DNA from 3 places in the Cupriavidus sp. GW822-FHT02D05 genome. Region 3 is predicted to be linked to each of the others. Evidence: predicted binding sites of a transcription regulator. Region 3 holds the regulator's gene; each other region holds the start of a gene.
What was found. The regulator FNR, encoded in region 3, switches genes on or off when oxygen is low (the NO sensors DNR and NnrR bind a similar motif). The targets are predictions, from matches to a motif close to TTGATNNNNATCAA.
Positions count from the first base shown of each region.

Region 1: the regulator FNR is predicted to act here: its motif matches at 1,221-1,234, upstream of AC1RQK_RS17600 (universal stress protein).
Region 2: the regulator FNR is predicted to act here: its motif matches at 1,700-1,713, upstream of AC1RQK_RS18125 (universal stress protein).

Region 1 is NZ_JBXAOE010000012.1:99,013-102,281, forward strand. It holds gene AC1RQK_RS17590 (PAS domain-containing sensor histidine kinase) at 1-543, shown strand, start outside; gene AC1RQK_RS17595 (response regulator) at 540-1,184, shown strand; gene AC1RQK_RS17600 (universal stress protein) at 1,314-2,150, shown strand; gene AC1RQK_RS17605 (MBL fold metallo-hydrolase RNA specificity domain-containing protein) at 2,162-3,269, shown strand, end outside.
Region 2 is NZ_JBXAOE010000012.1:218,490-221,758, forward strand. It holds gene AC1RQK_RS18115 (HlyD family secretion protein) at 1-353, opposite strand, end outside; gene AC1RQK_RS18120 (zinc-dependent alcohol dehydrogenase family protein) at 580-1,587, opposite strand; gene AC1RQK_RS18125 (universal stress protein) at 1,785-2,615, shown strand; gene AC1RQK_RS18130 (TraR/DksA family transcriptional regulator) at 2,892-3,269, shown strand, end outside.
Region 3 is NZ_JBXAOE010000007.1:246,887-250,155, forward strand. It holds gene ccoG (cytochrome c oxidase accessory protein CcoG) at 1-318, shown strand, start outside; gene AC1RQK_RS11980 (membrane protein) at 386-604, shown strand; gene AC1RQK_RS11985 (hypothetical protein) at 607-852, shown strand; gene fnr (fumarate/nitrate reduction transcriptional regulator Fnr) at 939-1,664, opposite strand; gene AC1RQK_RS11995 (sulfite exporter TauE/SafE family protein) at 1,963-2,727, shown strand; gene AC1RQK_RS12000 (hypothetical protein) at 2,751-3,191, opposite strand.

The DNA.
Region 1 (3,269 bases), on a different contig from region 3:
CCTGCCTTGCTGGACCAGGCCGCCGCCATGCACCTGGTCGTCGACGAAACCGTGGCTTCGGTGCGGCGCATCGCCGCCGACCTGCGCCCGGCTTTGCTGGACGAGCTTGGCCTGATCCCGGCGATCGAATGGCTGGCAAAGGAGTTCTCCGCCCGCTACGGCGTCAATGTCATCACCCATGCCGCCGAGGAGGAAGACGTCGGCGAGCACGCGGCCACCGCGGTATTCCGTATCGTGCAGGAGGCGCTCAGCAATGTCGTGCAGCATGCCCAGGCTGACCGGGTCGATATCGAGCTGGTTCGCCAGGACGACCATTTTGAGCTGACCGTACGGGACAATGGCCGCGGCAATGCCGCCGCGCAGCCTGCCGGTGGCGAGCGGGTATCGCTGGGGCTGGTGGGGATCCGGGAGCGCGCACGGCTGCTTGGCGGCACCGTAGCGACAAGGCAAGCGCCTGGCGAGGGCTTCTGCCTGACCGTGCGCTTTCCGTTGGCCACGGCCATAGACACCGCCCCAACCGCGAGCGAGGAGGCAAGCCCGTGATTCCCGTGATGATTGCCGACGACCACGCCGTGATGCGCGACGGGCTGCGCCACATCCTGAGCCGCGCGGGCGGCTTCGAGGTGGTGGGTGAGGCGGTGGATGGCGCCGCCGTGCTGCAGATGGCGCGCGACTGCAAGGCCCGGGTCATCCTGCTGGACCTCTCCATGCCCGGGCGCAGCGGGCTGGAGCTGATCAGGCAATTGCGCGTGGAGCAGCCCGAGCTGCGTATTCTGGTGCTGACCATGCACGCCGAGGAGCAGTACGTGGTGCGTGCGTTCCGGGCCGGGGCGGCGGGCTACCTGACCAAGGAAAGCGCGGCCACGGAGCTGGTCAGCGCCATCGGCAAGGTCGCCGCGGGCGGCACCTACGTGAGCGCCGCGATGGGCGAGAAGCTGGCCAACAGCCTGCAGGACGAGCACCGCGGGGATCCCCACCTGCGCCTGTCGGACCGCGAGATGGAAGTCTACCGCCGCCTGGTGCTGGGCGAGCCGCTGACCGAGATCGCCGCCGCCTTGTGCGTCAGCGCCAAGACCGTGAGCACCTACAAGATGCGGCTGATGGAAAAGCTGCGGTTGCCCAGCGAGGCGGCACTGGTGCGCTATGCGATCCAGCATCGCCTGTTTGGCGAAGGCGATATCTAGCCCCCGCGCTTCCCGCACTTCCCGAGCTTCCTGCGCTTGATCTGGGACAAAGTGCGGCCGGCGCGCTGTGCCACCATGAACTGGACCGGGTCTGCCAGCAGGCATGCTCGCCAATACATGGAGCACATCATGGACTACCGGACCGTGCTGGTCGCGCTCGGAGCGGATCCCGACTGCGCATCTCGCGTCAGGATGGCTGCCGACCTGGCCGCCTCTTTTGGCGCGCATGTCACCGGCGTCAGCGCCACCGGCCTGCGCCTGGACCCGGTCCGGGGCGCGGGCGATGACGTTGCGCGGCATATGGCGGCGTCGCGCGGCAGGCTGCTGTCGCAGGCCACGCTGCAGGGCGAGATACTGAGCGGCACCATGGCGGCGCATGCGCCGGGCGTGCCGTTCTCGCACCGCGTGGTCGAGGAGGAGACCGGCTGGGTCCTGGCGCAGGAGGCCCGCGTAGCCGATCTGGCGGTGATGGCTCGGCCGGTGGCAACGCAGGAAGTGCCTTCCCTGGGCGCCGGGGCCGCCGAGTACGTGCTGCTCAACGCCGGGCGCCCAGTATTGCTGGTGCCGCAGGCGTTTCGCCGGCTGCATGGCGGGCACGTGGCGATCGCATGGGACGGGCAGCGCGAAGCGGCCCGGGCCGTGGCCGATGCCATGCCTTTGCTGCTGCGCGCCAGCCACGTCACCATCATCGGCGTCTGGGACGATCGCGGCGAACCGCGGGCAGACTCGGAGCCGGTGGCCGGCTTGCGGCATTACCTGCAGCGCCATGGCATCGTGGCCGGCGTGCGCAACGTGCAGAAGGCGGGGCCCGTCGCAGCCAGTCTGCTCGACGCGGTTGGCGCGCTGGGGGCCGACATGCTGGTGGCCGGGGGCTACGGGCACTCGCGCATGCGCGAACTAATCATGGGCGGCACCACGCGCACGTTGATGCATCACGCGCCGGTGCCTCTGCTGTTGTCGCATTGACGGAGCGCGCCATGCAGCTGCAATTTCTCGGCGCGACCGACACGGTCACGGGATCAAAGTATGTGCTCGACACCGGCCGCAGCCGCGTGATGGTGGACTGCGGGCTGTTCCAGGGCTACAAGGCGCTGCGCCTGCGCAACTGGGACCGCTTGCCGGTCGATCCGTCCACACTGGACGCGGTAGTGCTCACGCACGCGCATATCGACCATAGCGGATACCTGCCGCTGCTGGTGCGCAACGGCTTTCGGGGGCGGGTGTTCTGCACCATGGGCACCGCGCAGCTGTGCCAGATCCTGCTGCCCGACAGCGCCCACCTGGCGCAGGAGGACGCGCATTACGCCAACCGCAAGGGCTACTCGCGGCATCAGCCGGCGTTGCCGCTCTACGACGGCGCGGACGCCGTGCGCGCCTTGCGCCGGCTCGACCCGTTTCACTACGACACGCGGGTGCGGGTGACGCCCGACGTGGAGGCGGAATTTCATCGCGCCGGACATATCATCGGCTCGGCCATCGTGACGCTGCACGTGGATGGCAAACGGATCGTGTTTTCCGGCGACCTGGGACGCCAGCAGGACATCGTGATGCGCGCCCCGGAAGTCCTTCGCGAAGCGGATCACTTGCTGGTCGAGTCCACTTACGGCGACCGCGCCCATCCCACGGATGATCCGCTCGACACGCTCGGCGAGGTCGTCAGCCGCACCATCGGCCGCGGCGGCAGCGTGGTGATTCCCGCGTTTGCCGTCGGGCGCACCCAGGCGCTGTTGTACTGCCTCTACAAGCTGCGCGAGCAAAACCGCATTCCCCAGGTGCCGGTCTACCTCAACAGCCCGATGGCGATCGACGCCACCACGATCTTCGCCCTGCACCCGGACGAACTGCGGATCGACCGCGCGGCCTGCGCGGCGGCCTGCCATATCGCCATCCTGATCCAGAGCATGCAGCAGTCCATGTGGCTCAACCGTGACCGCGCGCCCAAGATCATCCTGGCCGGCAGCGGCATGGCAACCGGCGGGCGGGTGGTGCATCACCTGGAGACCTATGGGCAGGATGCGCGCAATACGATATTGCTCTCGGGCTTCCAGGCCGCCGGTACCCGCGGCGCGGCGCTGGCCTCGGGCA
Region 2 (3,269 bases), on a different contig from region 3:
GCCAACCGCTGGCGGCTCGCGCGCCCCTCGATCTCCGCCTGCGCGCGCGACGCCGCCTGCACGGCACGCTCGCGGGCTGCGGTGGCAAGGCTGAGTTGAGTCAATAATTCGGCGTCATCCTGCCGGGCCACCACGGCGCCCGCAGCCAGGGCATCGCCCTCGCGAACCGGCAGATCGATGACGCGGCCCGGATACTTCACCGCCACGTCGAGGCGGCCGATCTCCATGCGCCCATTGCTGTGGGCCACATCCGCCGGCCACGGGTCGCGCTGGCTGCCAAGCCACCACACGGCGGCTCCAATGGCGCCAGCAACGAACAATACCGCTATACCCCAGCCTGGTTTGAGTTTCATCGGCTACCTGTGCACCTGTGCGCTGAATGATGGAATGCCGCCGGGCGCTCCAGGGGGTTCAGGGTGTCGGGCAAAGGGGGGAAGGGGAGACGACAAAGACAGACCTTGATCCGCGGGGCGACGGCGTAGGGTCCAATGCTATCCGGCGGGGTGGGGCGTGGACTTGATCTAGCGCAAGTTGGTGCCGAAGGGGGCACTTTTTGGAGGGGGAGTTCTAATTAGGCGATTAAGCGATGCGCAGTACCGCCGCGCCGGCCAGGCGGCCCGCGCGCAGGTCGGCCAGCGCGGCATTGGCCTGCTCCAGCGGATAGACCGTGGTGGTGGTGCGCAGCGGCGTGGCCTGGGCGATCCGCATCAGTTCCAGCCCGTCGTCGCGCGTGAGGTTGGCCACCGACACGATCGACCGCTCCTCCCAGAGCAGGCGATAGGGGAAGGCCGGAATATCGCTCATGTGGATGCCACCGCAAACCACGGTGCCGCCCTTGGCGACGGCTTGCAGCGCCATCGGCACCAGCGCACCCACCGGCGCGAAGATCAGCGCGGCATCGAGCGGCTGCGGTGCGGGCTGGTCGCTTGGACCGGCCCAGCACGCCCCGGTGTCACGCGCGAACTGGCAGGCGGCGGTGTCGCCGGGGCGCGTGAAGGCAAAGATCTCGCGCTGCTGGGCGACGGCGATCTGCGTCACCAGGTGGGCCGCGGCGCCAAATCCGTAAATGCCGATAGACCGGACCTTGCGGGCGTCCCCCGCCATGCGCAGCGTGCGGTAGCCAATCAGGCCCGCACACAGCAAGGGCGCCGCATGCTCGTCGTCGTAGTGCTCCGGGATGGGGAAGCAAAAGCGGCTGTCGGCCACTACGTACTCGGCGTAGCCGCCGTCGCGCGTATAGCCGGTGAACTGCGGCGTATCGCACAGGTTTTCGCGACGCGCCGCGCAATAGCCACAGTGCCCGCAGGTCTGCCCGAGCCACGGCACGCCGACCCGGTCGCCCGGGGCAAGGCCCGTCACGCCTGCGCCACAGGACTCGACCCTGCCAACGATTTCGTGTCCGGGAATGAGGGCGGCTTTCGGGTGCGCGAGTTCGCCGTCGACAATGTGCAGGTCGGTGCGGCAGACGCCGCAGGTGCTCACCGCGATACGCACTTCGCCTGGGCCGGGGTCTGGCACGGGGACGCGCGCCAGGCGCAAGGCCGGCCCGGTGCCGTCGAAAATCATGGCGCGCATCGTCTCGTGCATGGTGACGTCCTCGGCGGTGCCCAGCATTTAGCCTAGGTCACGCTGACGGTTGCCGCTTGATCCGTATCCATGGCGTACGCGAGGCGCCAGCCCCTGTGCAGAAGGTATCGGCTTGACCTGAGTCAATAGCCACGTCCAAACGCTTCCTAGACTGGATTCAGGCTCCCAAACCCAAACCTAAACCGCACAGGAATGTTATGGAATACGCCAGCATCATGGTCCACCTGGACACCAGCCCACGTGCGCTGGACCGGCTTGAAATCGCTGCCCGGCTCGCCGTGGCGCGCCATGCCCGGCTGATCGGGCTGTTTGCCGGCTTTATGCCAGATGTCGCCTGGTTTTACCTGATGGAGGGTGCCGCGACCTATATCAACGAGGACCGCCAGCGGCGCAGTGAGGCGCGCGAGGCGGTGCACCGGCGCTTCCTGGCGGCAACGCAGGAGCTGGGGATCGAAACCGAGTGGCGGGCAGTGGATGGCGATCCGTTGATGATGGCGCTGCGCGAAGTGCGCGAGGCCGACCTTGTGGTTGCCGGGCAATACGATCCGGCCGACCCAGACAGCTTTGTCGCGACCCAGTTCCTGGAAACCCTCATCCTCGACGGTGGCAGGCCGGTTCTTGTCATTCCATTCGCAGGCCAGTTCGCTGTCCCCGGCGCACGTGTCATGGTGGCTTGGAACGGCGGACGCGAGGCCACGCGCGCCTTGCACGACGCCATGCCCTTGATCTGCGGCGGGCAGGCCAAGGTGCTTTGCGCGCAAGGTACCGGCGCGCGGCCCGATGCGAGCCTGCCGGGCCATGCCATGGCCGCGTTGGCAAGCCATGGCGTCCAGGCAGAGTTTGAACACTGCCAGGAAGGATCGGACATCGCCATCGGGGAAACCTTGCTCTCGCGCGCGGCGGATTTTGGCGCCGATCTGGTGGTGATGGGCGCCTACGGGCGCGGCCGCCTGCGCGAGTTGGTACTGGGTGGCGTCACCAGGGCTTTGCTGGACACCATGACGGTGCCCGTCCTGATGTCACACTAGTCACATCAACTGCCGGCATGGCGCGGGCGCGATATCCGCGCCCGCGCGCACCATGGCTGCGGCCGGCTCCGCGCATGGCCGGAAGTGAGATTGACGCAGATCATGCTAACCGGCAACCACCCACCTATATTGAAGCTTGAAGCGGAACGAGGGTTCAGCGCGCCACGCCGCAGGCACTTCGTGCCGGCGGCCCATCACTTGATCTGGCGCAAGCGGCCTGCCCGATGTCATCGCATCATGGATGTGGATCCACCTTGCCGCGCCCGGGAGTCGACGATGTCCGATTTAACGAAAGAGCAGCTCTCCAGCCTCGTCGCCTTGCTGGACAGCAGAGAGCAGAGAATCCGTGGCCAGATGGACGCCGCAGCCGTTTCCCGTACTGTGTCCGCCGAGCGCGAAGCGAGCGACGACGCGGATCTCGCTGAGCATGGCACCGAGGAGCGCATGGACGATGCCGTGGCCGAACACTACCGCATGGAACTGGCCGACATAGCGGTGGCGCGCAAGCGGATCGCCAGGCTCAGCTACGGCGTGTGCGTGGACTGCGGCGAGCCCATTCCTTATCCGCGCCTGCAAGCGTATCCCACGGCCAAACGCTGCACCCCGTGCCAGCGCAAGCACGAGCACATGTTCGGGGCGCCGAGCGGTATGCGA
Region 3 (3,269 bases):
GAAGTGGAAGGGCGCTGGATCGAGAACGTGTACCGGCTGCAGCTGATCAACACGACCGAGGCGCCAATGCGCGTCGCCGTCAGCGCGGGCAGCGATGAGCTCAAGGGCCTGGCTGTGGAATATGATCACGCTGCCGGCAACCTGGAGCCCACGTCCAATCGCCTGATTCCCATCCGGGTGCGCGTGCCGATCGAGTCCGCGGCGCAGGGCACGCACAAGATCGAGGTCACAGTGACCGCGGTGCCCGACGAGGGCGCGGGGAGCCATGGCGCGGAGATTCGACAGAGCACCAGCTTTATCGTGCCGCGCAATCTATGAGGCGGCAGGGACGCTGGTTGCACCAATCCGTACGCAACATACGCGATCTAGATCTAGAGGAGGCCAGATGACGCAGCAAAGTAATCCCTGGTGGAAGGAGCCATGGCCGTGGCTGCTGATGAGTGGGCCGTTCGTGGCCATGGTGGCCTGCGGGGTCACGATCTGGCTGGCCATGACCCATCCGGATCCGCCCATTGAGGAAGGGGTGGCGCGCCACGGCCTGGTGGTTGAGAAGGCGGGCAGCGCGGCACGCCAGGCAGCGCCGGTCGCGGCGCAAGCGAGGTGATCATGAGGCTACGCTGGCTGATGTGGGTGCTGTGGCCCGCTTTCCTGGTCGCCGGGCTGACGACCGCGCTGGTATTCTCCATGGTCGATCCCGGCGACCTGCGCTTCTTCGGCCAGCCGGTCGAGGCATCGCGGGAGGCGGTCTACACCGTGGGTTTCCTGATCGCGTGGGTGCTGTGCGCGCTGTCGAGCGGCTTGACGCTGTACACCATGCCCACGCGGCTGGCGGACACGGACGAGCTGGAGTGATTGCGATGCGCGCCTTGCCGGTTCAGGCCAGCAGGCGCGGCATCGCGGCGAGCCGCCGCGGGCGAGGGCGGCGCGCGACGTGCAGGTCAGCAGGACTTGTTGACGATCTGCTTGATCCCCACCATGTCGACCAGCTTGACGTGGCGCTGGCGGATCTGGATCAGGCCGGCTTCCGCAAAGCGCGAGAACAGGCGGCTGACGGTTTCGAGCTTGAGCCCCAGGTAGCTGCCGATTTCCTCGCGGCTCATGCGCAGCACGAACTCGGAGGCCGAATAGCCGCGCGCGGACAAGCGCTCGGACAGGTTGATCAGGAAAGCGGCAAGCCGCTCCTCGGCGCGCATCGATCCGAGCGTGATCAACATGACCTGGTCCTGCGAGATCTCCTTGCTCATCAGGCGCATGAACTGATGCTGCAGCGACGGCAGGACGTTGGACAGCGTCTGGAGATCGCCAAAGCGTACCACGCAGACTTCGGTATCTTCCAGCGCGGTGGCGTCCGACGCATGCTGCATCTCGCCAAGGCCGTCGAGGCCGACGACTTCGCCGGGAAGGTGGAAGCCCGTGATCTGCGAGCGGCCGTCTTCCATTGTCAGGTGGGTCTTGAGCGTGCCGAAGCGGATCGCGTAGACGGCGGTGAGAGGATCGCCGAGGCGGTACAGGGTTTCGCCCTTGCGTACGCGCACCCGGTCCTGGACCAGCGTATCCATCTTTTCGAGGTCCTGCTGCGACATGCCGACGGGCAGGCAGAGCTGGCCGAGCGAGCAAGTGGAGCAGCGGGGCGACATCTCGGTAATGGGAATGGTGGTGAGCAATTGGGGCCTGTCGGTTTAGCGCAGTCAGTCAAGCGCGATGTGGCGGGCGCATTGAGTTGAGAGCTTGACGTTGAGAGTCGTCGGTTGGAAGCGCTATCCACATCGGCCTGGCGCGCGGGTCTTGCGGCAGTGCGCTATCTGTGCAGCGCGGCTTGCCGTGCCCGTCGTCATGTTGTGCGAGCGCGCTGGTGTGCGCGGGCGCAAGGCCTCATGTTGATAGCGCCTCTTGGAGCTGCGGGGGCGCGTTCGCCGCATTTTACCGCGCCAGACGTTGCGATTGTGTGATTGGGAGGAGAAGTTGACCATAGGCGTGCTTATCAGCGTATTTACCTTGGCTTTGCTGGGCGGCGTGCACTGCGCCGCCATGTGCGGCGGGATCGCGCTGGCGGCGGAGCAGGGCGGCGTTGCGCGCGTGCCTGCCACGGTGCTCCGGCGTCCCGGCCATTGGTTGCTGGAACTGCTTGTCATGCATGCCGGGCGGCTGAGCATGTATGCGGTGCTGGGAGGCTTGCTGGGCGCCCTTGGCGCCGGCGTCTGGAAGACGCAGTACCTGCCGCTGCAGCGCTGGCTGTTCGGGGTCGGCAGTGTAATGCTGGTGCTGTCGGGCTTGTGGATGTTGCGCGGGCGCACCATGGGTACGGGTTGGCTGGAGCGGCTCGCCGCCCGGGGCGCGGGTGGCTTGCTGCGCGGCCTTGGTGCCGTCGGGGCGCGCTTGCCGGCTGTGGCCCGGGCGTATGGGCAGGGCCGGTTGCTGCGCCGCTACGGCATGGGGCTAGCCTGGGGGCTGGTCCCGTGCGGCATGGTGTACGGTGCTCTTGCCATGGCGTTGCTGGCCGGCAATGCCCCGTCGGGCGCGCTGGTGATGGCCGTGTTTGGCCTGGGCACCCTGCCGAACCTGCTGGTGATCTCGGGCCTGTCCGGCTATCTCAGGCAGCTTTCGCGGCGCCCGGCGTTGCGGGCTGGCGCTGGGCTTGCGGTGGTGGCCTTTGGCTTGGCCGGGGTGGCGCGCGCGCTGCTTTTGCCTGAGACGCTTGCCGCGCATGGATTCTGCCTGGTCTTCTGAAGCGCTGCTTCGTGGTGTATCTGTCACTTCTTCGCTGAGGTAGCTGTGCGAATCGGTTGCAGGTTTGCCAGGGAATGCCATACAATCGCAAGAACAGCGATATCGCGCACGTATTTCATCGTGGCATCGTCAGGTAGCATCCGCTGCTCAGGGATGCATGCCAGGAACACCCAGGCAGGCATCAGCGCCAGGGACCGTTCCCCATCCGCCGTCCGGTTCAAAAGATTCGGTTCAAAAGACCAGCTACGGCAGGGCGGGGTGAAATAGGCCAGCAGGCCCGATATCCGTATTTTCTTGCACCCGGCGCGTTCGATGATAAACGCCGCGCCGGACAGGTCCGCCACATCAGGGGGAAGGCGCGACGCAAGGGCTCCGTCGACTGGCAGATAATGCCGGTGGCCGGGCGATCTCCTGCCGGTCAGGTCCGGCACCCGATGCAATAAAAGAAGGCGCACGGCTGGCATGCATCAAGCATGCGGTTGGCTGCGCGGCCAGATGGCGGTGGCAATCCCTACCGCTGAACCCGCAATCTCCAGTGCGCC